2 regions of the Granulicatella elegans genome follow, and region 2 is predicted to be linked to the other one. Evidence: predicted binding sites of a transcription regulator. Region 2 holds the regulator's gene; the other holds the start of a gene.
The links. Region 2 encodes CtsR, which represses protease genes until heat stress. Its sites were predicted from a motif close to TTGGTCAAAAAAGGTCAAANA; they were not measured.
Positions count from the first base shown of each region.

Region 1: a site for CtsR is predicted at 1,338-1,358, ahead of clpB (ATP-dependent chaperone ClpB). Genes of this name have one in related genera too.

Region 1 is NZ_CP085953.1:1,692,091-1,695,537, reverse strand. It holds gene LK443_RS08400 (hypothetical protein) at 101-1,207, shown strand; gene clpB (ATP-dependent chaperone ClpB) at 1,428-3,447, shown strand, end outside.
Region 2 is NZ_CP085953.1:67,144-70,590, reverse strand. It holds gene LK443_RS00325 (hypothetical protein) at 1-1,201, shown strand, start outside; gene LK443_RS00320 (CtsR family transcriptional regulator) at 1,370-1,831, shown strand; gene LK443_RS00315 (ATP-dependent Clp protease ATP-binding subunit) at 1,843-3,447, shown strand, end outside.

The DNA of each region.
Region 1 (3,447 bases), 270 kb from region 2:
AGCGTTCTCCTTTAATGTACAATGTATTATAACAAATCAAATTGATTTTTTAAATGGTGAAGTGTTAAAATTGTTTTAGAATAAGATTGAGGTGATATAGATGTCTAATAATTTTTTGGATGCAGTTTCTAATCCAACTTGGAAAACATTAACGAGTGAAATGAAAGTAGTTGTCATACAAAATGTTCTCAGACATTTTGTTGATCCGATATTAGAGGTTACGAAAATCACTCCTGTCAGTTATCAATTTGGAGGTATTAAAACTGATACATTTGAAATAGTCATTGATGGTGTAGAGTATGTCTTCGTACCAGGTCAAAAGAAATGTATTTTAGGATGGGACAGTGGTTTATCAGGGCTATCTGGTCTTGACTGCAGTGAAGAAAGACAAGAATTAAGATATGAGTTAAAAAGATACTACAATCAACAATTGACAAGTTCACTTTTAATGGAAAAAGGCTTTTTGAATCAAGATTGTTCTCATATTCACTTAACGACTGAATATATCGATGAAAAAATTAATGGTTCGACTTCACCTTTAAGAGAAGTTGATATTCCTGCTTTATTAGTTGAGAAAAAGCCAACGTTTATAGGCTTAAAATTTATTGGGCATTATAATGTCATTTCAGGACAATTATCAATAGCAGAAAATCAAACAGAGGAAATCATTCAAAATATTCAAGAATTATTACTGCCAGAAGGACAAGGAAATCATTTTTTAAGAGAGTATCCAACTGTAGGAAGAAAATCACCTTTGTTTATTCAACAAAATCAATGGAATCCTGATTTGTTTGATTGTTATATAGATGATGCTGTTTCATTTTCAGAATTAAAAAGAGATGTAGAGCGAAATGGATTTAGTTTATTACGGGAAGATGAGTGGGAATATTGTTGTGGTGCAAGTTGTCGTCGGTTGTTTAAATGGGGGAATCAGTTGAAACGTCAATTATTCCATAAAAATATTTCTCCTTTATGGAAAGAGAATATGTTCGGATTGACGATTGCAAATGCTGAATTTGGTCCGGAATTAATTGATGATGAGCGTTATACGAAAGGTGGATGGTTAGAAGAGACTCATAAGGCACCGATTATTAATTTATTGCCATTATCGTCTTATTATCGTGGTGAGGGTGTTGAGGATAAGGAGAAGGAGTTAATTCCTGGATATTATTGCGTAAGAAAAGTGTTGCGTATCGATTCGAATTGATATGGCATCGAAAAGACTATTCATAGTAGCAAAGGACGAAAGCAAACCTGACGGTTTCATTGGTTGATAAAGGCTTCTATGAACTGGTCTTTTATTTTTTTGTCAAAAAGTCAAAAAAAGTCAAAGAAAATGTTTGACCTTTATTGACTAAAGATGTATACTATAAACATCAAAGAGATTTGATAACAAGAAATGGAAGAAAAAGAATGGGGGAAGCAAGATGAATATTGAAAAAATGACAACAATGATGCAACAATCACTTGCTCAGGCACAAGAAATTGCGCAAAATAGAAAACATCAAGAAATCGATGTCTCACATTTGTGGAAAGTATTTTTAACGCCAAATCATTTTGTGAGAAATCTATATGAAGATGTCCATGTTCCAATTTCAGAATTAGAAAAATTTGTGGATGAAAAGATTGATCAATTACCAGTCGTAGAAGGAAGTCAAGTCCAATATGGTCAAGGCTTAAGTCAATCTTTATATCAATTACTAACAAAAGCTGATGAAATTCGACTACAATTTCAAGATGAATATTTAGCAACTGAAGTGATTGTATTAGCTTTAATGGAAACCAATCATCCAATTAAAGAATTTTTATTGAAACATCAAGTAACAAAACAAGTATTACAAGAAAGAATTGAAAAATTGAGAGGAGGAAGTCGTGTGACTAGTCAAAATCAAGAAAATCAATATGAAGCATTAAAACAATATGCACAAAATTTAAATGAAGCAGTAAAATCTGGAAAACAAGATCCAGTAATTGGACGTGATGAAGAAATTCGTGATGTCATTCGTATTTTATCTAGAAAAACAAAGAACAATCCTGTATTAATCGGGGAACCCGGGGTAGGTAAAACAGCAATCGTAGAAGGTCTTGCACAAAGAATTGTACGAAAAGACGTTCCTGAAAATTTAAAAGATAAAGTCATTTACTCATTAGATATGGGAGCGTTAATTGCAGGAGCAAAATTCCGTGGAGAATTTGAAGAACGATTAAAAGCAGTTTTAGCAGAAGTTACAAAATCAGAAGGACAAATCATTTTATTCATCGATGAAATTCATACGATTGTTGGAGCTGGTAAAACAGAAGGTTCAATGGATGCTGGTAACTTATTGAAACCAATGTTAGCTCGTGGTGAATTACACTGTATCGGGGCAACAACATTAGATGAATATCGTGAAAATATGGAAAAAGATAAAGCTTTAGAAAGACGTTTCCAAAAAGTATTAGTTCATGAACCAACGGTAGAAGATACTATTTCTATTTTACGTGGATTAAAAGAACGTTTTGAAATTCACCATAGTGTAAATATTCATGATAATGCTTTAGTAGCAGCAGCAACTTTATCAAATCGATATATTACAGACCGTTATTTACCAGATAAAGCCATTGATTTAGTCGATGAAGCATGTGCAACAATTCGTGTAGAAATGAATTCAATGCCAACTCAATTGGATACAGTGACTCGTCGTTTAATGCAATTAGAAATTGAAGAACAAGCATTAAAAATGGAAAAAGATGAAGCAAGTAAGAAGCGCTTATCGATTCTTCAAGAAGAATTAGGAACATTACGTGAAGAAGCCAATAACTTAAAAATGAAATGGGAAATCGAAAAAGAAGAAGTGAATAAAATTCGTGATAAACGTGAGGAAATTGATCGCTTAAAACATGAATTAGATGAAGCTGAAGCTGAATATAACTTAGAAAAAGCAGCTGAACTTCGCCATGGTCGTATTCCTAAATTAGAAAAAGAAATTCAAGAATTAGAAGCTCAAGCAAAACTTCATGCCCAAGAAGATAATCGATTAGTACAAGAAGCTGTAACGGATGAAGAAATTGCTCGTGTTGTAGGACGATTAACAGGTATTCCAGTGACTAAATTAGTAGAAGGAGAAAGAGAAAAACTTCTTCAATTAGAAGATACGTTACATGAACGTGTGATTGGACAAGATGAAGCGGTTCAAAAGGTAGCAGATGCAGTCTTACGTTCTCGTGCAGGATTACAAAATCCAAATCGTCCAATCGGTAGCTTCTTATTCCTAGGACCAACTGGGGTTGGTAAAACAGAATTAGCAAAAACATTAGCAGAAAACTTATTTGACAGCCAAGACCATATGGTCAGAATTGATATGAGTGAATATATGGAGAAATTCTCAGTGAGTCGTTTAGTCGGAGCACCTCCAGGATATGTTGGTTATGAAGAAGGTGGTCAATTAACAGAGGCTGTTCGTCGTA
Region 2 (3,447 bases):
TAAAACTGTTCGTGAATATCAACATAGAATGAAAGCAGAAGAGGCTATTGTTGCAATAGCGGAAACGGAAGAAGAGTTAGATGAAATTGAAGGATTACGTAAAGGCATTCAAATTGTCTTTGTTCCATTAGAGTTGATTCCGAAAAGTCAAAAAATGACATTAAGAGACCTAGGGATTACTCGTAAAAGAAAGAAATTATATCCATTAATGTTTAGTTTAAATGATTCTAAATTATTATCGAGAGATTTAAAAGTGTCAGAAGTGAATTTCTGTAAAAAAGTATTAGATTGGTTAACACAAGAAGGAAATCTTGCCTTACTTGCTTCTACTACAAAACCAACTGAAAGAAATACGTTACCAAAGATTACGTACAATCCAAAAAAACAAGAAAGTGTCTATGAACAAGGAGATATTCTTCCCTTTGAGGAAGAACTAACTTACGAAGAATTTATTGGGTATAAAGGAGAAAAACCAAAACTGTATGTGCCGGAATTATCTCTTTATCGTACGAAAAAAAGCATTCAATTTTCGATACCGGACACATTTGAAATCCGTTTAATGCTTTCTCCATCTCATTTTTATGGTGATGATGAGAAAAATGGACCTCAATATATTTTAATCATTACAACGGATATGGAAATAGCGCTTATTGAGCCAATGTATCAATTAGATCCTGAATTTATCCAAAATACGTTATTAGGTTTTTATAATGATGCACCAATGACTCCGGAAAGATGGGTGACAAGAGGAATTTTTGCCCCATTCTTGAAGGAGTGCTTAGATCCAATGATGGAATTTTTTAAAATTCCGTTTACAATTAGTACAGAAAGATCTCTTATTGATCTGTATTCTCATGAAGAGCTGTTTCACTTGATGACTTCTGATGTTCCGTATGATGATTTCGATGATTTCGATGATTTTGATGATTTTGATGATTGTAATGTTTTCAACTTATCTGAAGCACTTCGTGAAAGAAGAGATTTTCATGAAAAATCTAAAAAAGCTTCCTTTATAGAAAGTGAATTAGAAGAGTTACAATCTGCACTTTCGATGGCATTGGAATATATGAGTAACAAACCAATTGTTTCTACGAATGAGTTAAGGCATTTTTTACAAGAAAAGAAAATCAGTCCAATAAATATCCTTGCAGTACTTGACGGGTTAATTGAAGCGGGACGTCTGTTTCCAAATTTAAAGTAGGATCGTTGGATAGATGGAGATAGTTACATCCTGTTGGTGAGAAATCACTGGCAGGATTTTTTGAAATAAATGTAACAAAATTTCTCAGATGGAGTACTTTTTATTGGCAAAGAGAAATTTATTTTGTATAATGAAAGTCAAAGAAAGTCAAAAGGGAGGAGCGTTTGTATGCAACCGTCAAATATGTCGGATATTATTGAAGAATATTTAAAAAATGTCTTATTAGCACAAGAAAAAGTTGAGATTCGCCGCAGTGAAATTGCGGATCGTTTCAATTGTGTGCCATCACAAATCAATTATGTGATTAATACACGTTTTACGGTTCAACAAGGATATGTTGTGGAAAGTAAGCGTGGTGGTGGTGGGTATATCCGTATTATGAAAGTCAATTTAGTAGATGATATGGATATGATTGATGCCTTATTGGAAGTAGTTCCAGAAGAATTATCGATGAAACAAGCCAATCATATTTTACAAAATCTGTATGATAATGAGCTCCTCTCAAAAAGAGAAGCACAATTATTGTCTATTGCAATGTCGAAAGAATCATTAACAGAAGCAGAGCAATGTAGTAATCAACTTCGTAGTAATATGATGAAAAATATATTAACCAGTTTAAAGTATAAGTAGGGGTGACGTGAATGAGTGAAATGTTTACAGAAAAAGCACGGAATGCTATGGTATTCGCTGCTCAAGAAGCAATTTCTTTTAGGCATCAAGCAGTGGGTACGGAGCATTTATTATTAGGTCTAGTCATTGAACAAGAAGGGATTGCCGGAATCCTTTTAAGAGAAAGAGGGTTAACAGCTGAGAGTGTTCGTCAAGAAATTGAAGCATTAACAGGATATGGAAGCAATCGTAAAGAAATCGATCCCTATTTAATGCCTTATTCTCCTAGAGCTAAAAAAGTAGTGGTTGCAGCGACAGAAGAAGCAAAACGGTTGAAAATTCCTCAAGTAGGAACAGAGCATTTATTATTAGGCTTACTTCAAGAAGAAGTATTAGCAACGAAAATTATGCGTGATCATCAAATTGAATTAGAAGAATTAATGAAGACAATTTATGAAAAAATTGGCATTCAACCTTCAAAAGCTCGTTCAACAAAAGGTCAAGTGTCTGGTGGCAATGCCAAAGATAAAACCCCAACATTGGATAGCTTATCAAGAGATTTAACAGCCTTAGCTCGACAAGGGAAACTAGATCCAGTAATTGGAAGAAATGAAGAAGTTCGTCGTATGATTCAAGTGATTAGCCGCCGTACAAAAAATAATCCTGTATTAGTTGGGGAGCCTGGTGTTGGTAAGACTGCTATTGTAGAAGGATTAGCTCAACGTATGGTCAATGGTGAAGTTCCTGAAGAAATTGCTAGCAAACGTTTAATGATGTTAGATATGGGTGCTTTAGTAGCAGGAACAAAATATCGTGGTGAATTTGAAGAACGTATGAAGAAAATCATTGAAGAAATTTATACGCAGCAAGATGTGATTTTATTCATCGATGAATTACATACACTTATTGGTGCAGGTGGAGCAGAAGGAGCCATTGATGCTTCGAATATCTTAAAACCTGCCTTAGCTCGTGGTGAATTACAAGTCATTGGTGCAACGACTTTAGATGAGTATCAAAAATACATTGAAAAAGATGCTGCCTTAGAACGTCGTTTTGCTTCTATTCATGTAGAAGAACCAACTGCTGAAGATAGTATTCAAATTTTAAAAGGCTTGAGAAAACAATATGAAGCGCATCACCATGTTGAAATTACAGATGAAGCGATTCAAGCAGCTGTACAATTATCCGTTCGTTACATCACTTCAAGACGTCTTCCAGATAAAGCCATTGACTTAATGGACGAAACGGCTGCAAAAGCACGTTTAGATGTGACAACAAAAGTTTCTCCAATCGTATTATTAGAAGAAGAAATTTTACAGTTTGAACAATTGAAAAACCAAGCGATTCAACACCAAAACTTTGATGAAGCAGCCAAATTCCGTAAAAAAGAATTAGCGAAAAGAGATAAACTTGAAAAATTAATCGAAAAATTAGAAGCTTCACCAAAAACAGATTATATTGCTTCGATTGGAGAAGGGGATATTGCAGAAGTTGTTTCTCAATGGACAGGAATTCCTCTTCAACAAATGGAGAAAAAAGAAAGCGAACGTTTAATCAACTTAGAATCTGTCTTACACAAACGTGTCATTGGACAATCGGAAGCCGTTAGTGCGGTTGCTCGTTCGATTCGTCGTGCA